Regions from separate parts of the Buttiauxella noackiae genome, predicted to be linked through region 3. Evidence: riboswitches for the same ligand, from Rfam matches in the RefSeq annotation. Region 3 holds a riboswitch; each other region holds the start of a gene.

Region 1 (7,213 bases), 460 kb from region 3:
AAATCAGGCAATACATAATTCCGATTACTAACATTGCCCAGAGTAATTGATAAATTGCACGTGGCCCAGAAACAATTAATTCTTTCAACTTTTTCAGGTAGTTGAAAAACCATAGTGGCTGGTAACAAGCTCTGAGAATGAGATAGCAAAATGGAGTGCCTGTAATACAGGATGTCAACATCCATTGAATATTAATGAGAGTGGGGATACTTAAAATATTTATTTCTGATATAAAATTAAACTTTAGTAATAAAAACTGTTGAAAGAGTGTAAAAATAAGGGTGTTAAAACATATCAACCACAGTATGCGCTGGGCGCTGAGGCTACTACGTCCGAAACTGACGGCCCCACGCTTACCAGTGGCGTAGAAATAGACTTTTGTGCTGATTAAAGCCGCTGTGAGTTGAGATATTGTATCAAGGACCTGGGGTAAAGGCTGTGTATGAACACGATACAGGGCAAACAGAATAAGAACCGGAATTGCCTTTTTGTTGTACAAAATAAGTAATGCGGAAATTACGGGCAACGTGAGGTCGTAGAGCCTGATAGTTGTACCAGAAATCTCAATGCTATTACTCAGTTTATCCGCAAATGAGTACAGAAGAACAAATGAAAAGCAGAGTGTGATGTACTTTTTTAGGTTTTTAGGGCGAGCTAAATACATCAATGGAAAATTCCGCCACTGATTAACCACTGTACTTTTGTTGATCCTGGAGTTTCTGTTAGCTAACTCATTTTCCATAACCACAGGTTTGTACATTTTTTCAAGAAAACTTCTAAGCCCCATGCTACTTACTCACAATGGTTTACTTTTCGTTTATATAAAGTCTAATGATAGCCATGAGGTTTTTAATCTTATCCGTGATTCATCCAACAAACACTAAACCAATAATTTGCTATTAATTTTCATATGGATTTTAGTGACGAGTCAAATGAAATGTATGATTAGACAAAAACAATATGTTATTAACATGCTATGAATGTTGTTTATGGTGTTCTCATGTTTGTTTATGGTTTAAAAATCGATCGTTGTATTTGCATTGGGTAATAGTGTGTGTATAAGTCAGGAAATTGGAAATGTATCTCGTAATAGGAGTCTCTGCTGGAAGGTTTGTAGTTCAATACATTCTTCAAGCCACCCAATGTAGTGGGCGACTAACTATTTATCGTTCTGCACTTGAACAATCATCAAATTGCGTTAAGGCTTTATCCATTTCTTGTGAATAAGGGCTTTGTAAATTTAACTTTAAATAAGGAATTGGTTTATTAAACCAGATGTCATGAATTTTTCCAAAATCAGGTGATTTTCTTATTTTACAAAGACTCTGATTTACCAGTGACTTAAATTCTTGGTCATCGTGCGGTAGCAATATGACAAAGAATTGTGGTTTTCCAACCCCTTTATCACTAATGGAAAATGAAGTTTTATCGCTCTGAGCCTCAATGATTTCTTTTAATGAAATGTCGTTGATAAAGGCAGCGGATGTTTTTCCATTGCGCATCAGCTCAAAAGCTTTTTCCATGGTCGGAGTAGTAATGACGAATAAATTGAGACCCAACTCACGATTGGCCTGGTTAAGAGCAAGGGCATCAACTGATCCCGATGTCACACTAACAGTGTGCCCGGCTAATTGATCAATAGATGATATATTTTTGTTCTTTAACGTTGCGAATCGTGTGTATGAATAAGTATAGGGGATTGAATAGTCTGCAATCGTTTTCCATTCAATGACGTTAGCATTAACGGAACAGATCATATCTACCTTCTTTTCACGCAATAAAGCATCTCTGTCTGGTAGATATTTGTTATCAATATAATTAATCTTTAAGTCAGGTATATTCAGATGTTTACTAATATCACTAACAATAACGTTGCATAAATCAATGACATAACCAACAACTTTGCCATCCGATGCTGCATAAGAAAAAGGTGGGGCATCACGATAGGCGATGTTTATCTGATGAGTATTTGTGATGCTCTCTATCGTCTTTGATTGTTGGGCTTGAGCCACAGAGACAAACAGACCAGAAACAATAAAAATACATGTAATTAACCAATTGAATATTTTTGCAATACTGTTTTTATTAGTTGAGATTTTGTTTTCGATATTCATATAGGATGTTGGATTTATGTTTTTTTATAAGAAAAGATCAAAGGCAAATATTTGTTGCTAGTTATACACATAAAGCATGCTGTTGCCAATTTCATTATATCGAACAAGGTAGAGTTGATGTTTTTTTCAGTATATTTTAAATACATTGCGATCATTTAATGATCAAGTTGTTTCAGTGTATTAACAGCTATTGGCAAAATTAAAAGCTCCATAGAAATAATTTTGACTGGTTGGTCAAAAATAACGACTGGTGAATTCGTTAACTATAATAAATTAATTTTTTAGATTTATGTTAATAGGTTTTGAGAGAGTATTCTCATTAATAGTCAAATCCTGATAAAGATGATGCCAGGGAAAGTTGGTCATCATTTCACTGGGGTCACGGACATTAAGAACTTGTCTGTCAGACTTTCCGCTGGCATTATCCTGAACAGCTATTAACGGGATGTTACTCGCAAGTAGTTGATTTTGATTTAAATGACTCGGGGTGCCCTTCTTTGTGAAGGCTGAGAAATACCCGTACCACCTGATCTGGATAATGCCAGCGTAGGGAAGTCAGATGCCTGCCATGGCATCCCTTCTTCACGCCGGGCAGGAGCTTTCAATATGCAGCCTGACCTGCTACCCGGCCACCTTGCCGCGTCGGTTTTACATAATTTACGTCAAGTCTCTCCTTTAGTTCATTGCATGACTAACGATGTGGTGCAGAATTTTACCGCCAACGTTTTGCTCGCTATTGGTGCGGCTCCTGCGATGGTCATTGAGCCCGAAGAAGCCGCACAATTTAGCCCTATAGCCTGCGCTCTACTCATCAATATCGGCACACTTACCTCTGAGCGTAGCGTTGCGATGCTTGCAGCCATTCATGCCGCTAACCAATCATCAACCCCCTGGGTTCTGGATCCCGTAGCCGTCGGTGGCCTGGATTTTCGTACAAAATTTGCACGCACCATTCTTGAATTAAAACCGGCCGCCATTCGTGGTAATGCGTCGGAAATCATGGCTCTTGCGGGTGAAACTGGTGGCGGACGAGGTGTGGACAGCACTGAAGAGGCGCTTTGCGCACTACCCGCCGCTCTCAAACTTGCGCAGATGACTGGTGCAATTGTTGCAGTTACAGGTGAAGAAGATTATGTCACCGATGGCGAGAATGCCTGGAGCGTTGCCGGTGGTGGTGCGTTGATGACGCGTGTTGTCGGCACAGGATGCGCACTTTCTGCGGTTGTGGCTGCCTGTTGTTCATTGCCTGGCTCCCGGCTAGATAATGTTGCTTCCGCCTGCCAGTTTATGAAATGTGCTGGCGAGCAGGCAATTGCTGCAAGCCGTGGGCCCGGTAGTTTCACTCCAGCCTTTCTGGACGCGCTTTACGCACTTAATGCGGAGGCCCTGATATGAAAGGAGTAAAACGCATTAATGCGCTCACTATTGCTGGAACCGACCCGAGTGGTGGTGCGGGTATCCAGGCCGACCTTAAAACGTTCTCGGCATTGGGTGCGTATGGCACTAGTGTCATTACCGCGCTGGTTGCACAAAATACGCGAGGAGTGCAGTCGGTTTATCGTATCGAACCTGAATTTGTCGCAGCCCAACTTGACTCTGTACTGAGCGATGTTCGCATCGACACCGTCAAAATTGGCATGTTGGCAGAAACAGATATTGTTGATGCTGTGGCCGAGAGGTTGGCATTTTACAAAGTGAAAAACGTGGTGCTTGATACGGTAATGCTGGCGAAAAGTGGCGACCCGTTGCTTGCCCCTTCGGCGGTAGAAAGTTTACGCCGCAGGTTATTACCGCAGGTGGCATTGATTACCCCGAACTTACCCGAAGCGGCAGCTCTGTTGAATACGGCGCAAGCTTGTAATGAACGTGAAATGAAAGAGCAGGGAGATGCATTGCTAGGAATGGGATGCAAGGCCGTGCTGATGAAAGGCGGCCATCTTGATGATGCTGAAAGCCCTGATTGGTTGTTTACCCAAAGTGGAGCACAACGTTTTACTGCGCCACGTGTGCAAACGCGTCATACGCATGGTACGGGTTGCACATTATCCGCAGCTCTTGCGGCACTTTATCCACGCAACAACGACTGGCCTCAAACTATCACAGCGGCGAAAAAGTGGCTGTCTCAGGCATTAAAACAGGCGGATTCGCTGGAGGTTGGGCAAGGAATTGGGCCAGTGCATCATTTTCACGAGTGGTGGTAATGGGGTAAATCTCCGCCGGGTATAAAACGTTACACCGCAAAACAAACCGAAAGTGCTCCCGTAGGTGGCGAATACCGTCAGTCACGGCCAGGATTATGTCTGCCTGTTTTAATGAAAGCAGGCCAGGAGAATCCATCCTCAGCGGGCAGGGTGCTCGCTGAATTTACGGGAGCGTATTATGACTGATATTGCACAGCTGCTTGGCAAAGATGCCGACAGCTTGTTACAGCATCGTTGTATGACTATTCCGGCAGACCAGTTGTATCTGCCAGGTTCGGATTATGTAGACCGCGTGATGGTGGATAACAACCGCCCGCCTGCGGTGCTACGAAACATGCAAACGCTGTATAACACCGGGCGGCTTGCTGGCACTGGTTACCTTTCTATTTTACCGGTCGATCAGGGTGTGGAACACTCCGCCGGGGCATCTTTTGCGGCAAACCCTCTCTATTTTGACCCGAAAAACATTGTTGAGCTGGCGATTGAAGCTGGCTGCAACTGTGTCGCTTCAACCTATGGTGTGCTGGCATCGGTGTCACGACGTTACGCGCATCGCATTCCTTTCCTCGTCAAACTTAACCACAACGAAACGCTCAGTTACCCAAATACTTTCGACCAGACGTTATATACAAGCGTCGAGCAGGCTTTCAATATGGGGGCGGTGGCAGTAGGGGCGACTATCTACTTTGGTTCGCCTGAGTCACGTCGCCAGATTGAAGAGATTTCTGTGGCGTTTGAGCGCGCACATGAACTGGGGCTGGTCACTGTGCTTTGGGCATATCTACGTAACCCGGACTTTAAAAAAGACGGTGTGGATTACCACGTAAGCGCCGATCTAACTGGCCAGGCAAACCATCTGGCCGCCACGATTGGCGCGGATATCGTGAAGCAGAAAATGGCGGAAAATAATGGCGGCTACAAGGCGGTAAACTTTGGTTATACCGATGACCGTGTGTACACCAAACTGACCAGCGATAATCCGATTGACCTGGTGCGTTACCAACTGGCCAACTGCTATATGGGCCGCGCAGGGTTGATTAACTCGGGTGGTGCCGCTGGAGGTGAAACCGATCTGACAGATGCTGTGCGTACCGCAGTTATTAATAAGCGTGCGGGCGGCATGGGGTTAATTCTTGGCCGCAAAGCCTTTAAGAAATCCATGTCTGAGGGGGTTAAGTTGATTAATGCCGTGCAAGACGTGTATCTGAACAACAAAGTCACTATCGCCTGATTTTCTGCGTATTCCTGGCGGGTTAGCACATGCGACACCCGCCAAAAACTTCCCCGCCTCCATCAGTAATCTTCATCACAATTCCATAACATTTTGTGAAAAGCATCACGCCCTCCTGGACATATGTCCAAATAATGACTCGTATTTAAGCACCTTTGAACGAGGCGAAGGTGATTTTTTACGCATAGAGTAAGTGGTGAAACGCTGTTTTAAATTAACAAAGGGACAATAACAGCCGTGAAAATAGAATCCGTGAACGTAACCGTTTTTACTTACCCAACCCGCCGAGTTTCTGACAGTGCAGGCCACTCTCATCCTGGCCCGGAAAGCCTTGCGAAAATGGCAATGCTGACCATTACCACAGATGAAGGGGACTGCGGCTACTCTTTCGCGCCGCCAGAAGTGGTGCGCCCATATGTAGTAAATGCATTCTTCCGCAAGGTATTGGTTGGGCAAGACCCATTTAACCGCGAACGCATCTGGCAGGATCTGGTGCACTGGCAGCGCGGTAGTGCGCACCAACTCACCGAGCGCGCACTCTCGTTTGTTGAGCAAGCATTGTGGGATTTAATTGGCCGCAAACTGAAAGTGCCGGTCTACAAATTGCTTGGCGGTTTCCGCGACAAAGTGCCAGCTTATGGCAGCACCATGTGCGGTGATGAACTGGAAGGGGGATTATCCACGCCAGACGAATTTGGGCAGTTCGCAGAAAAGCTGGTGGCTCGCGGCTATAAAGCCATCAAACTCCATACCTGGATGCCGCCGGTTGCCTTCGCACCAGATCCCAAAATGGATGTCAAAGCCTGTGCCGCCGTGCGCGAAGCCGTGGGGCCGGACATCGATTTAATGCTTGATGGTTACCACTGGTACAGCCGTAGTCAGGCGCTGTACATCGGCAAGGAGCTTGAAAAACTCAACTTTTCCTGGTTCGAAGAACCCATGGAAGAAGAGAGCATGGCGTCCTACGTCTGGCTTTCTGAGAACTTATCTATTGACGTTGTTGGGCCTGAAAGCCTTGGTGGCAAGCATCACAGCCGCGCGGACTGGGTGAAAGCAGGCGCGTGCGACATTCTGCGCGCCGGTGCCAATGGCGTTGGTGGTATTTCACCAACCATGAAAGTGGCGGCACTGGCTGAATCTTTCGGCATGGATTGCGAAGTTCACGGCAACGGCGCGGCAAGCCTTGCTGTAGTCGGGGCGATACGTAACTGCCGCTGGTATGAGCGCGGATTACTGCACCCGTTCCTCGAATATGACGAGCCTGCCGCATACCTGAACAGTATCGTTGACCCGATGGATGCCGACGGTTTTGTGCATTTGCCGCAGCGGCCGGGGCTTGGTGAAGATATCAATTTTGAATATATAGAAACACATACCATCAGCCGCGACTGACCCGTCAGGGTCTTTTCATCGCTGAACAATAATAAGCCCGGCGCAAGACGCTGGGTCATTCTTACCCTACAAAATGGTATCTATCATGAATCGAAGCTCCCGACTGGGGGCGTGGATTCTCACGCTCCTTTTCATGTTCGGTAGTGGCTCGGCTGTGGCGAAAACGCCACCTGACCAGCTGATCATCGGCATGAATATGAATAACCTGCTTACCCTCGACCCGGCTGCAATGACCGGTAATGAAGTGGTGGCGCTGGTCGTCAATCTTTATGACC
Region 2 (7,213 bases), on a different contig from region 3:
ACCCAATGAGTGCCGAGCGCTTCGCGGGCCAGTTGAGCTGCAAAAATCGCTTCTTCCGCCGTTTTGGCTCCGGACGTATTCGGTAGCAACTGCACGCCTGCCTCAAGCAATGGCGCGAGGATCGCATCGTTATGGTTACGCAAATCGACACGTTTCATTGCCATCGTCACCAGTTGGGAACCGGAGATACGAATGGCCTCGACCATCACCTGCGGTGAAGAGAATTTCCCGGTACCGGTGAATAATCGTGATGAGAAAGTTTTATCAGCAATCTGTAGCATGTTAACCCCCGGCTATGGCCTGAAAAAGCAAGATTTGGTCGCCATCATTCAATAAATGGGTCTCCCACTGCTCGCGTGGAACGATAGTCTGATTGATGGCCAATGCGATCCCTGGCCTTATTAGACGCAACCGCTCCAACAAATTTTCCAGCGTCAGGTTATCCGGGCACTGCATTGGTTCTTCGTTAAAGTGGATGTGCATGTTGCCCTCCGCATACCGGGCAATTAGCTGCTTTCTGCATGGCGAGAGTTCGCCAGCTATGTTGACGGGCATCAAACAGACGCAAAGTCCCGGCAGCGGGAACCATACCGCTTATCAGTTTTATGGCTTCAAGTGCCTGTAATGTCCCCATGACCCCAACTACCGGGCCGATAATGCCTGCGGTGCGGCAATTGCGTTCTGGCTCTTGTTCATCCGGCCAGACGCAGCGATAACAACCGTTTTCCCATGGCGGCGTAAGGACCATCAACTGCCCGCCAAACCCCACTGCGCTGGCGGAAATCAACGGTTTATTATGCGCGATACATGCAGCGTTAATCCCCTGTCGTGTCGCCATGTTGTCGCTGCAATCCAGCACTAGATCGGCGCTTTTTACTGCCTGAGCTAATGATTTTCCAGCCAGGCGTTCGCCAATAACCTGGAGTTTAATATCAGGATTGAGCAGTTGAAGATGACGCTGTGCGACTCGTGATTTCGGCTGGTCGAGATCTGCTGAAGTGAACAGAATCTGGCGCTGCAAATTACTGATATGCACATTGTCATCATCAGCAAGAATCAAAGTGCCAACGCCCGCAGCTGCAAGATATAACGCGGCTGGCGAGCCTAGCCCGCCAAGCCCGACGATTAAAACTTTACTTGCGAGCAGCTTCTGTTGCCCTTCGATGGCAATGTCTTCCAGCAACAGCTGGCGGCTGTAGCGCATGAAATCTGTATCATTCATCGCCAGCCCCCACCAGTTCCAGTAGCTGCGCAGTAGCAGTTTGCCAGTTAGCAGCCTGAGTTATTGCGCTAACAACAGCCACACTGCCAACGCCAGTGGCGAGGACGGCAGGAACTCGTTCCAGGCTAATTCCGCCAATCGCCACGGTGGGATAATCACCGAGGGTTTTGATATGTTCAGCCAATTGCTCGAGCCCCTGCGGGGCAGACGGCATCTGTTTGGTATTGGTTGGAAAAACATGCCCCAGAGCGATGTACGAGGGGCGTGCCGCGAGGGCGCGATCCATTTCCATATTATCGTGAGTGGAAAGTCCAAGCCGCAGACCCGCATCGCGAATAGCGTCCAGATTTGCCACATCCATATCTTCCTGACCGAGATGCACGCCGTAAGCGCGATGTTTTATCGCCAGTTGCCAGTAATCGTTAATGAATAAACGTGCGTTGTAGCGATCGCCCAGTTTGATGGCCGCGATAATATCGGCTTCTACGTCGCTTTCGACTTTGTCTTTGATTCGTAGCTGGATGGTGCGTACACCAGCCTCTAGCAAACGCTCGATCCACTCCACACTATCCACCACCGGATACAATCCCAGGCGTTTTGGAACATCTGAAAAAGCTGATTCGCTCATCACACTTCCTCCTGGCGCAGGTAAATTTCACCGCCTTTTGCCCGGAACGTTTGCGACATATCTTCCATGCCGACTTCAATCGCCTGTTTAGCCGCGAAATCACGCACTTCCTGGGAGATTTTCATTGAGCAGAATTTTGGCCCGCACATCGAACAGAAGTGAGCGACTTTGCCGGATTCTTGCGGCAGCGTTTCATCGTGATAGGCGCGAGCGGTGAAGGGATCGAGCGCGAGATTAAACTGATCTTCCCAGCGGAACTCGAAGCGGGCTTTTGACATGGCGTTGTCGCGGATTTGCGCGCCGGGATGGCCTTTTGCCAGGTCTGCAGCATGCGCCGCAATTTTGTAGGTAATCAGCCCCTGTTTAACATCTTCTTTATTCGGCAGGCCGAGGTGCTCTTTTGGCGTCACGTAACAGAGCATCGCGCAGCCAAACCAGCCGATCATGGCGGCTCCAATACCGGAAGTGAAATGGTCGTAACCTGGCGCAATGTCCGTGGTCAGCGGGCCGAGTGTATAGAACGGAGCTTCGTGGCAATGCTCCAGTTCTTCGGTCATATTGCGGCGGATCATCTGCATTGGCACATGTCCTGGCCCTTCAATCATTACCTGCACATCGTATTCCCAGGCAATTTTGGTCAGTTCGCCCAGTGTATGTAGTTCTGAGAATTGCGCTTCATCGTTGGCATCCTGAATGGAGCCAGGGCGCAGGCCATCGCCCAGTGAGAGTGAAACGTCGTAAGCGGCACAAATTTCGCAAATTTCGCGGAAGTGCTCATACAGAAAGTTTTCCTGATGATGCGACAGGCACCATTTCGCCATAATCGATCCGCCACGCGATACAATTCCGGTCAGGCGTTTGGCTGTCATCGGCACATAACGCAGCAACACTCCAGCGTGAATAGTGAAGTAGTCCACGCCTTGCTCGGCTTGTTCCAGAAGCGTGTCGCGAAACATTTCCCAGGTCAGGTCTTCAGCAATGCCGTTTACTTTTTCCAGTGCCTGGTAGATTGGCACTGTTCCGATTGGCACAGGGCTATTACGCAAAATCCATTCGCGGGTTTCGTGGATATAGCGGCCAGTAGATAGATCCATCACGGTGTCCGCCCCCCAGCGTGTTGACCAGACCAGTTTTTCCACTTCTTCTTCAATGGAGGAGGTGACCGCTGAGTTGCCGATATTAGCATTCACTTTGACAAGGAAATTACGCCCGATAACCATTGGCTCAGATTCGGGGTGGTTGATATTGGCAGGGATAATTGCCCGGCCTGCGGCGACTTCGTCACGCACAAATTCAGGGGTAATATTTTCTGGCAGGCGCGCGCCAAAACCCTGGCCTGGATGCTGGTGGCGTAACACTTCATCGCGAATGCGTTCACGGCCCATGTTTTCACGGACGGCGATAAACTCCATTTCCGGCGTCACAATTCCCTGTCGTGCATAGTGCAGTTGCGTAACGATTTTTCCAGCCTTAGCGCGCTTAGGCGTGAGTTGTGTTTCAAAACGCAATTCGTCCAGGCCATCATCAGCAAGGCGCTCTTTGGTATACGCAGAGCTACGGTCGGTCAGTATTTCGCAGTCATCACGTTCGGCAATCCAGTTTTCACGCAGTGGTGAAAGCCCGCGCAGAACGTCGATGCTGATTGCCGGGTCGCCATACGGGCCAGAAGTGTCATACACCGGTATCGCATCGTTAGGGGTGAATAAAGGGTTTTCTTTGGTACCGCCAGTTGCGGTTGGGCTGAGTTGAATTTCGCGCATCGGTACGCGGATATCATCGCGTGAGCCAGTTAGATAAATACGTTGGGAGTTGGGGAAAGCAGTACCTTCCAACGTATTGATAAAATGTTGGGCAGCAGCGCGTTGTTCGCGGCGGTTTAGTTTTTTTTCAGTAGTAGACATAGCTCATTCCAGTGTTTATCAGGAAGTGGCTTGTCAGAACAACGGAGGAGTAATGAATGTGGGGCGCCCGCGTACGGGTGAACCCAAAAGCAGAATTACTCTTGTTCCCTTCGCAGGTATTAGCCTGATCAGGTTCCGCGGATCCCGAATTAACGGTCTCAGCCGGTGTTCAATTAAACACTCGGCACTCCGACAAGATAAACCCGTATTGCTACGGGTCGCTATGTAAACTACTCGTTAACAGAGCAGAACTCAAGCCGGACGTGCAAGGCTGCCGGTATCGTTAGCACTGTCATTTAAATCATTGTCGTACGCCAACAGAATGAGTTTATCTTCCAGCGAGAAACGTGATTCCAGCGCTTCGCCGATGCCGGATAATGCTTTCTGGAACTCAATATAGTTATCATCATCGATAGCACTTTCGAGATGCGAATCGTAAAAATCCATAATGTGTTGGGTGTTGGCTTCAAGCTGCGGATAAAGGTGAGTTGCGGCTAAAAGTGGGCTGCTACCTTCCATTTCGCTGATAATGCGTTCATAAATATTGAAATGACCGGCAGAAAGATAATCCACCAGATTATGGCAAAAGTTATCCAGAGCCTTTTCATTGAGCGCGGTATGGGATTCCTTGTTAGGCTTGATCCCTACCATATTGTAATAAGCCACCAATAAATGTTTGCGGGCATGTAGCCATTGGTCGATTAACTCATTACTACCACCGACGCGCTCAGTCAGATTTTCTAACTGGTTAAGCATGATTGACTCCGTGATTCCGTGAGTAAAAGATGTAACGCAAACGTACCCAAAATTGTTACGACCATTTGTTTATACCAGCGAACTCGGGGATGTGCACCAGGTTATGGAACGTGTAATTCAAAAGTTAGATCAGGGCTGGTTTATCGTCAGTCATGAACAAAAATTGTGGTTGCCGAAAGGTGAGCTACCTCACGGAGCGGCGCAAGATTTTCAGCTTGAGGGTGCGGTTGGGATGCATATCGGCGAGTGGGAAAGTGAGCCGGTGTGGTTAGTGCGACAAAATCGCCGTGCAGATATGGGCTCAGTGCGCCAGGTTATTGACCAGGACCCAGGGTTATTTCAACTTGCCGGGCGTGGCGTGCAGTTAGCCGAGTTCTATCGCTCACATAAATTCTGTGGTTACTGCGGCCATGAAATGCACGTTAGCAAAACCGAATGGGCGATGCTGTGTAGCCATTGTCGTGAACGCTACTATCCACAAATTTCACCGTGCATCATCGTGGCTATCCGCCGTGACGACCACATTCTGCTTGCTCAGCACACACGCCATCGCGGTGGGGTTTATACCGTGCTGGCCGGGTTTGTCGAAGTAGGGGAAACCCTCGAGCAAGCAGTGGCGCGTGAAGTGATGGAAGAAAGCAGCATCCACGTGAAGAATTTGCGTTATGTGACTTCCCAACCATGGCCGTTCCCGCAATCTTTAATGACCGCATTCATGGCGGAATATCACAGTGGTGAGATTGAAATTGACCCGAAAGAGTTACTTGATGCGGGTTGGTATCGTTATGACCAACTTCCGTTATTGCCGCCACCTGGTACGGTTGCTCGTCGACTGATTGAAGACACTGTCGCCCTGTGTCGGGCAGAGTATGAATGACGTGGTAAACTGGCGGAATGTATTTAGAGTTCCAGCCAAAGGAAATGCAAAATGACTGAACTGAAGAACGATCGTTACCTGCGGGCGCTGCAACGCCAGCCTGTAGATACCACGCCAGTATGGATGATGAGGCAGGCAGGTCGTTACTTGCCAGAATACAAAGCAACACGTGCCCAGGCCGGCGATTTTATGTCGCTGTGCAAAAATGCGGAGTTGGCTTGCGAAGTGACTTTGCAACCGCTGCGTCGCTACCCGTTGGATGCGGCGATCCTCTTCTCCGACATCCTCACCGTACCGGATGCGATGGGGCTTGGCCTCTATTTTGAAGCGGGCGAAGGCCCACGTTTCCGCTCACCTATCACCAGCCGTGCTGATGTTGAAAAGTTGCCGATTCCTGATCCGGAAGGTGAACTGGGTTATGTGATGAATGCAGTGCGCACCATTCGCCGCGAGCTAAAAGGCGAAGTGCCGCTGATTGGCTTCAGCGGTAGCCCGTGGACGCTTGCGACTTATATGGTTGAAGGCGGTAGCAGCAAAGCCTTTACCGTGATTAAAAAGATGATGTATGCCGACCCGCAAGCGCTGCATCTTCTGCTCGATAAGCTGGCGCAAAGCGTCACGCTATACCTGAATGCGCAAATCAAAGCTGGCGCGCAATCGGTGATGATTTTCGATACCTGGGGTGGCGTGTTGACCGGGCGTGATTATCAGCAGTTCTCGCTCTATTACATGCACAAAATCATTGATGGCCTGCTACGTGAAAACGAAGGTCGTCGCGTGCCAGTGACTATGTTCACTAAGGGTGGCGGCCAATGGTTGGAAGCGATGGCTGAAACGGGATGTGATGCGCTGGGATTAGACTGGACGACCGATATCGCCGATGCTCGTCGCCGTGTAGGCCATAAAGTCGCACTGCAGGGCAATATGGACCCGTCCATGCTTTATGCTCAGCCTGCACGTATCGAAGAAGAAGTCGCAACGATTCTGGCAGGATTCGGTAAAGGTGAAGGCCACGTCTTTAACCTGGGCCATGGCATTCACCAGGATGTTCCGCCAGAACACGCGGGTGCATTTGTTGAAGCGGTACATCGTTTGTCGAAACCGTATCACCTGTAAAAATCAGGAGAGGGAATGGATCTCGCAAATCTTCGTAAGCAACAGATCGAATTAGCTTCACAGGTGATCCGTGAGGATCGTCTTGAGCAGGATCCTCCACGGTTAATCGCCGGGGCTGACGTTGGGTTTGAGCAGGGCGGTGAAGTTACACGAGCCGCCATTGTGTTATTGAAATATCCTTCCCTCGAACTGGTTGAGTATCAGGTGGCGCGTGTTGCCACCTCAATGCCTTATATCCCCGGTTTCCTCTCGTTTCGCGAATACCCTGCGCTGCTTGCCGCCTGGGAAATGCTGTCGCAAAAACCAGACCTGCTGTTTGTTGATGGCCACGGTATTTCGCACCCACGGCGTTTGGGCGTTGCCGCCCATTTTGGCCTGCTGGTGGACATCCCAACGATAGGCGTTGCCAAGAAACGTTTATGTGGGAAGTTTGCACCGTTATCTGAAGAGCCCGGCTCATGCCAGTTGCTGACTGACAAAAGCGAGCCGCTTGCGTGGGTGTTACGCAGTAAAAAACGCTGCAATCCGTTGTTTGTCTCCACAGGCCATCGTGTAAGCCTTGATACAGCCTTGTTATGGGTGAATCGCTGTCTGATGGGTTACCGCTTACCTGAACCTACTCGCTGGGCAGATGCTGTAGCATCTGGTCGCCCGGCTTTCACGCGGTGGCAAGCAATTCAGGGGTGATTAAGGTAAACTGCCGCTAATATTCC
Region 3 (7,213 bases):
TGCAGGTTGCGAATAACCGCTATCCTTACTGGATGCCCTTATGTATGTCGGATGACGCTACGCTTATCCGACATACGGCTGAATGGGTTTTGTAGGTAGCCTACATAATCATACAAATCATGGCTTGACGCTTGAATCCACACTCTGGAGAATCGCCCACTCGTTTCTCGACGGACGCTTTATGGAAGCTTTGCTGGAACACTTTATTACTCAGTCAGTGGCGTACTCGCTTTTTGCAGTGATGCTGGTGGCTTTTCTGGAATCTCTGGCGCTGGTGGGACTTATCCTGCCAGGCACGGTAATGATGGCGGGGCTTGGTGCGCTGATTGGTGGCGGTCAGGTCGGGTTCTATCATGCCTGGGCTGCGGGGATTATCGGTTGTTTGCTGGGCGACTGGATTTCGTTCTGGCTAGGAGGCCGCTTTAAAGGGCCGCTGCATCGCTGGTCGTTTATGAAAAAGAACAAAGCGCTGCTGGATAAAACCGAGCATGCGCTGCATCAGCACAGCATGTTTACCATCCTGGTTGGCCGTTTTGTTGGCCCGACACGACCGCTGGTGCCGATGGTTGCAGGCATGCTTGATCTCCCGGTTTCTAAATTTATCGTCCCGAACATTATTGGCTGCATTTTCTGGCCACCAATCTATTTCTTACCGGGGATTCTGGCGGGTGCCGCGATTGATATTCCTGCGGATATGCAAAGCAGCAGCTTTAAATGGCTCTTGCTGCTGGTGGCTCTGGGGCTGTGGCTGGCGGGGTGGTTGTGTTGGCGCTGGTGGCGCAGCGGTAAAGCAGGTACCGATCGTTTAACTCAGTACCTGCCACGATCTCGTTTGCATTGGTTAGCCCCAACAATGGCCGTGCTGGCGGTGGGGAGCTTTGTTGCCATTCAGATGCACCCAATGATGCCGATTTACCGCAGTATTCTTTGGAAAGTGCTCACTGGGCACCACTAATACCTAACAGCGCTGATGCGCTAGCTTCTCCGCTCAATAAGGTTGCCGTGTCGCCATCCCAGGCGATACGGCCATCGACCACCACAAGACTTCTTTCAGCGATTCGCGCTGCATCTTCAATACTGTGTGACACCATCAATAGCGTCAGCTGTTGTTGGCGACATAAATTATCAAGCAGTTGCAGCATCTCCTGGCGCAGTGCCGGGTCGAGTGCTGAAAATGGCTCATCGAGCAGCAAAATCGGTTGTTCGCGCACCAGGCAGCGGGCAAGGGCGACACGCTGGCGCTGGCCACCGGAAAGCTGCGACGGCAGCCTGTCGAGTAAATCGCTTATCGCCATTTGGTTGGCAATCGTGGCCAGGCGTTCGAGCTGTGCGGCATTAAGCTTCAGGCCAGGATTTAACCCGAGGCCAATGTTCTGACGCACAGTCAGGTGGTTGAATAGATTATTCTCCTGGAACAGCATCGACACCGGGCGCTGTGCTGGCGCAGTCGCCGTATGGTCATTGCCATTTAGCATGATTTGCCCGCTGGCAGGCGTCAGAAAACCGGCAATCAAACTGAGCAGCGTACTTTTCCCCGCTCCGCTAGGCCCCAACACCGCAACGCGTTCTCCAGCATTGATCTGCATCGAAAAGCGCATCGGTAAATGGTGATAGAGCCAGGTTACATCAGTCAGCGTTAGCATTCCCTTCATCCTTCAAGTTACAGGTGCGTTGGCTGCCTTCTTTCATCCTGGTCACCCTGGTCACATAGTTTTCTCTGCTCCCAGGCTTCATTCACTTACCGCCTTCCTGCAACCCGAATGATTTTGGGAAGAGCGCCCCGGAAGTTTTTCAATCAATGTGAATAAAGCAAAGCACAATATCAGCAGGATAAGCGCGGTAACAGCGCCATCCTGGCTGCGATATGAACCAATTTGTTGATAGAGATAGAACGGCAGCGTACGGAAATCTTCATTACCAAACAGCGCCACTACGCCAAAATCACCAATCGACAGCACGCAGGCAAATGCCAGGGCTTGCGCCAGTGGGCGTTTCAGGGCGCGCAACTCGATATAACGCAGGCGGTTTAAGCCGTTGATATTCAGCGACTGGCACAGTTTGTTGTAGCGTTCCGCGACGTCCAGCATCGGGTTTTCCAGCACTTTTAGCGCGTAAGGGATCGCCATCAGCGCATTGGTGAAAATCACAATCCCATCGGCTGATTGTGGCAAACCCATGCTGTTATTGAGCAGCAGGAAAAAGCCGGTTGCCAGCACTATGCCCGGCATTGCGAGGATTAGCATGCCGCTGAGTTCCAGCGCCTGTCCTGCGAATGCACGATTGCGCAGGCGCAATTCCCGCGAACTCCACAGCAGCATTACCGTGATGACTACACTTATCAATCCCGCGCCAACAGCAATTCTTAATGAGGTGAACAGTGCCTGCCAGAGAATCGGCTGCGACAATACCGTGTTAAAACCACTATTGATGCCATCAATGATTACCGCCAAAAGTGGCGGTAATAACAGCAGCAATGCGAGTGAAATTAACAGCCCGTCACACAGTTTGCGGCGCAGGTTATCTTGCGGATCGCGCCAGCCCTCCATCTGGCTGATACCAACGGGAATCGCTTTGCTCAGCCGTTGGCTCATTAGCACCAGGCCTAAACAGCAAACCATTTGCACTAATGCGAGCAATGCCGCACGAGCGGGATCGTAGTCGTAACTGAGCGCCTGGAAAATAGCCAGTTCAATGGTGGTTGCATGGGGCCCACCGCCTAGTGAAAGCACCGTGGCAAAACTTGCGAAGCAGAGCATGAAAATCAGTGCGGCGGCAGGAAGGATCTGGCGGCGTAACCACGGCCACTCTACAAAACGAAAGAAGTTCCAACCCTGCATTCCCAACTGCGCGGCGACCTGTCGTTGTTCGCTGGGGATATTTTCCAGTGCCTGAAGAAGCAGGCGTGTCGCCATCGGCATATTGAAAAAAACGTGGGCCAGCAAAATGCCTTTCAGTCCGTAGGGCGAAAATGCCCACTCGATTCCCAGCCAGGCGCAAAATGAGGCCAGCCAGCCTTCGCGACCATACACCGTCAGAATCCCGAACACTGCCACCAACACTGGCAAAACCAGCGTCATGGCGCACAAACGCAACAGCGCGAGCCGCCCTGGGAAATGGCGTCGATAAAGTGCCCGGGCAAGAAAAATGGCTGGTAACACGGAAAGGGCGGCTGAGAGAAACGCTTGCCAGAAGGAAAAGCGCAGTACGTGCCACAAATAACTATCCTGCACCAAAGCGCGGATATCGGTTTGCGGGGCGTTAAACCACAATGCCAGAAAAGCAGCCAGGGCTACGGTGACCACGAGAGTGGCGGCGCATAGCCCTGGAATCAGCCAGCCTGGGATCAGCGGCTGACGGAGCGTTGCCATTCACTAATCCAGCTGGCGCGATGGGAAGAGACGTCTTGCGGGCTAAATTCCAGCGTGGTCTGCGGTTTGACAAGGCTATTAAAGCCTTCTGGTAATTTCACGTCTGTGACCGGGTACATCCAGTTGCCGGTTGGGATCGTGTTCTGGAACTCAGGCGTGGTAAAGAACTTCATGAATTTCGCTGCCAGCTCTGGCTGCTTGCTTGAAGCCAGGCGACCCGCCACTTCCACCTGCAAATAGTGCCCTTCGCTGAAATTGGCTGCCGCGTAGTTATCTTTTTTCTCTTCAATGATGTGATACGCCGGAGAGGTGGTGTAGCTCATCACCAGGTCGCCTTCGCCTTTCAGGAACAGTCCGTAAGCTTCAGACCAGCCTTTAGTGACGGTGACGGTTTTCTTCGCCAGTTTCGCCCAGGCTTCAGGCGTTTTGTCGCCGTAAACTTTCTGCATCCATAACAGCAGACCTAAACCCGGCGTACTGGTGCGCGGATCCTGGTAAATTACCTTCCATTGTTGGTCGCTTTCGACCAACTCTTTCAGGCTTTTTGGCGGATTTTTGAGTTTGTTTTTGTCATACACAAAGGCGAAATAACCGTAGTCGAACGGCACGAAGGTGCTGTTATTCCAGCCGCCTGGGATTTTTAGTGAACCGGTGTCGACGTTGCTCGGGGCGAACAGTTTGGTTTGTGCAGCCGCTTCCAGCAGGTTGTTATCAAGCCCCAGAACTACATCGGCTTTGCTGTTTTTACCTTCCATGCGCAGACGGTTAAGCAGTGAAACGCCATCTTCGAGGGCAACAAATTTAAGCTCGCAATTGCAGTCAGCTTCAAAGGCCTTTTTCACCGCAGGGCCAGGACCCCAATCGGCAGCAAAAGAGTCGTAGGTGTAAACAGTCAGCAGGGGTTTTGCAAAAACAGGGGCTGCGATGAGTGCCAGTAACGGCAGGAATTTTTTGAACACTTTGCACCTCTTGGAATTAGGGGTGGCAAAGGACTTTGAGAATTGAGCCTCAAATCCCTTCGCCGGCGTTATCCGGATCAGGTTCGACGGGTATTATCTCAGCCAGACTTTCGTCTTAGCACCCCGTTGAGAACGCGTGCATTGTAATGATTTTGTGAATCTTACGAAAGCTCTTTACCCGTATTCACGGATTGGGGCTCCGGCGGCGCAAACCATGCCGATTTAAAGTCAAACCAACCCAATGTGTTCATGCGTACACCGCGCATACTGCGCTGCCCTTCAATACGCAGCCAGTGGTGGATTAACGGCAAAATATCATTGTTTTCAACTCGTTTTTGGCACCATTCAGGCAGCGAAAGCTCGCCGTTATGCCATTTGCGGGTATCGGTTTCCCAGTCATTTGCGATGCATTTTTGAATCAACGGCACTTCATAAAGATGAGAATAGAGGGAAAACTCCAGCGGCAGGGTGAAGTTCGCGCTGTTAAGCCAGATATCGCTTTCAGCATTGCCCTGATGCCACTCCTCATAGCTAACCTCCTGCACCACAAGCTTAACCCCTACGCGAGCCAGCAATTCCTCCATGACTTTACTGATAACTCTGTGTTCGACGTGATCGCGATAAAACGTCAGCGTTACAGATTCCAGACCAGCAGGTTTTTCAAGCACCGGTTGTGGACGTGCGTGGTGCCAGCGCGGCAATAACCCATACGCCGGGAACCAGTACTGCTGGTTTTGAGCTCCCGCGCTATAAAGCAGATGGATGGGGGCCAACACATGGCTTAGCCAGCGGCGAACTTCGTCATTACTGCCAGATTCGGAGCGTCTATCAAACAAAATGTAATAGCAGCCTTCTTCCAGGCGGCTTTCTACGGCTTTTTCACTATCAGGCATGCCCGACAGTTGCACTGCGCAACTGACATCTTCACCGATCTCCGGCAATACCCAGAAATTTACCTCGTCAATGAGTGCGCGATAGCCGAAGTAATCATCGTAAGCCTGAATCTTCAGTTGGTTAGTATTGTTGCGCACGACAGAGTACGGCCCAGTACCGACTGGCTGGCGGGAAAAATTGCTCAGGGTTTGCCATTCACGCGGCAGAATCATGGCATTGACGCTACCCAGCAGCCACGGCAACCAGTTGTCCGGTTGCGAAAGCATGATATCCAGCGTCCATGCAGTTGGAGAGGTAATTTGCGTAATATGTGAATACAGCGGCAAGCTATTAATGCGTTGCAGGGACGTCATTACATCCAGCATATCCAGCTCACGTCCATGGTGGAAATGAACGCCGGGGCGCAGATAAAAACGCCAATGTAATGGGGAAATTTGCTGCCAGTGATGGGCAATATCTGCTTCCAGTTCCCCATTTTCCTCATTTATACGGATTAATCCGCTGAAAATTTGCCGGGCAATATGGGTTTCTGAACGACGTAAAGCCGAGCCTGGTAATAGATTTAACAGTGGGCGGTAATAGAGAACGCGCAGGATATGCCGCCCCTGACGAAAGCTACGGCCAAGATGCGAAATCAACATTTGGCGTACAGCGGCTTTATCACCAACGATCTGCACCAGTTGATCAATTCTGTCTTGCTCAAGAAGATCTTCAGCCCGCTGTTGTTGCAGTGCAAGGCCGGTATACAGGAATTCCAGCTGTGAACGCTTGCCGCGCCCGACCTCTGCTTTCCAACTGAGCCAGCCTTTTTCCTGCATTGCACTCAGTAGCGTACGCATATGGCGACGGGAGCAATTCAGCAGATCTGCCAGCTCATTAAGCGTGGTTTCCTGCGGCTTACCTTCAAAGTATTGCCATAAACGTATGAACTGTTGTTGTAGACGACCGCTGGACATAAAAGAGGAACTCCCGTCAGAAACTCATCAATTTAACTCTCCTCATATTACGCCAATAATTAACAACGTTGAAACGAGGAAGTGGAGATGTATATGAAACGGTCGCCAGTTATTAAGTTCTATCAACAGTATTTTACCGCAACCCAAAGTGTTTCCGCTGGATGGCTGGCTCGCCTGACAGCATCGCAACGTCTAAGGATGCTTGAGGACTTAATGCAGTGGGAGGTGACAACTTCCGTGACCGTGAAGCACTGACTCGTTGATACATGTGTGACTGAGAATTGGTGAATTTCACCTGGCCAGCAGATTGTTCCTGCTGGCTTTTTTATGCCCGTCATTAAGGTATAGTTTACGTTTTGCACACCCAGTGAGCGCTCGAACAAAAGGAATTTCTGCATGATTTGGTTTCTGACCAAAGGACGCCGCCTCAATCCGGTATATGCCGCATTTATGATTGTGGCTTTCATGATGGGGATTGCGGGGGCACTCCAGGCGCCCACTCTTAGCCTGTTTTTAAGTCGCGAAGTAGAGGTGCGCCCATTCTGGGTCGGTCTGTTTTATACCGTCAATGCGATAGCCGGGATTCTCGTCAGCCTGGCACTGGCGAAGCGTTCAGATAATCAGGGCGATCGCCGCAAACTGATTATGGTTTGTTGCATGATGGCAGTAGCAAACTGTGTGCTTTTTGCTTTTAACCGTCATTACCTGACGTTAATCACTGTTGGCGTCATGTTCGCGTCTATTGCTAATACCGCCATGCCGCAAATTTTCGCGCTTGCCCGTGAGTATGCAGATAACTCAGCGCGTGAAGTGGTGATGTTCAGCTCGATCATGCGTGCGCAGCTCTCGCTTGCCTGGGTTATTGGCCCGCCATTGTCGTTTATGCTCGCGTTAAATTACGGCTTTACCACCATGTTTCTTATCGCGGCCGGGATTTTTGTTATCTCGCTTGCGCTAATTTTCTTCGCACTTCCTTCCGTCGCAAGAATTGAGCAGCCCGCTGATGTGGCGCTTACCCAGGTCAGTGGCTGGAAAG

Evidence for each region. Region 3 has a riboswitch for thiamine pyrophosphate ahead of thiB (thiamine ABC transporter substrate binding subunit). Riboswitches for the same ligand answer to the same signal wherever they lie in the genome.
Region 1: another riboswitch for thiamine pyrophosphate. It lies ahead of thiM (hydroxyethylthiazole kinase); the one in region 3 lies ahead of thiB (thiamine ABC transporter substrate binding subunit).
Region 2: another riboswitch for thiamine pyrophosphate. It lies ahead of thiC (phosphomethylpyrimidine synthase ThiC); the one in region 3 lies ahead of thiB (thiamine ABC transporter substrate binding subunit).

What each region holds. Positions count from the first base shown of each region.
Region 1 covers NZ_JPRU01000002.1:851,290-858,502, reverse strand. The annotation lists gene IX31_RS12415 (EAL domain-containing protein) at 1-787, opposite strand, end outside; gene IX31_RS12410 (transporter substrate-binding domain-containing protein) at 1,164-2,114, opposite strand; TPP riboswitch at 2,588-2,684, shown strand; gene thiM (hydroxyethylthiazole kinase) at 2,721-3,509, shown strand; gene thiD (bifunctional hydroxymethylpyrimidine kinase/phosphomethylpyrimidine kinase) at 3,506-4,315, shown strand; gene fbaB (class I fructose-bisphosphate aldolase) at 4,494-5,546, shown strand; gene IX31_RS12390 (mandelate racemase family protein) at 5,784-6,938, shown strand; gene IX31_RS12385 (ABC transporter substrate-binding protein) at 7,024-7,213, shown strand, end outside.
Region 2 covers NZ_JPRU01000007.1:8,052-15,264, forward strand. The annotation lists gene thiG (thiazole synthase) at 1-281, opposite strand, end outside; gene thiS (sulfur carrier protein ThiS) at 283-483, opposite strand; gene IX31_RS20635 (HesA/MoeB/ThiF family protein) at 467-1,222, opposite strand; gene thiE (thiamine phosphate synthase) at 1,215-1,850, opposite strand; gene thiC (phosphomethylpyrimidine synthase ThiC) at 1,850-3,751, opposite strand; TPP riboswitch at 3,840-3,953, opposite strand; gene IX31_RS20650 (Rsd/AlgQ family anti-sigma factor) at 4,004-4,507, opposite strand; gene nudC (NAD(+) diphosphatase) at 4,611-5,384, shown strand; gene hemE (uroporphyrinogen decarboxylase) at 5,436-6,500, shown strand; gene nfi (deoxyribonuclease V) at 6,516-7,187, shown strand.
Region 3 covers NZ_JPRU01000002.1:393,785-400,997, reverse strand. The annotation lists gene araC (arabinose operon transcriptional regulator AraC) at 1-16, shown strand, start outside; gene IX31_RS10255 (DedA family protein) at 182-955, shown strand; gene thiQ (thiamine ABC transporter ATP-binding protein ThiQ) at 939-1,643, opposite strand; gene thiP (thiamine/thiamine pyrophosphate ABC transporter permease ThiP) at 1,731-3,368, opposite strand; gene thiB (thiamine ABC transporter substrate binding subunit) at 3,344-4,327, opposite strand; TPP riboswitch at 4,364-4,463, opposite strand; gene sgrR (HTH-type transcriptional regulator SgrR) at 4,489-6,177, opposite strand; gene sgrT (glucose uptake inhibitor SgrT) at 6,271-6,432, shown strand; gene IX31_RS10230 (sugar efflux transporter) at 6,574-7,213, shown strand, end outside.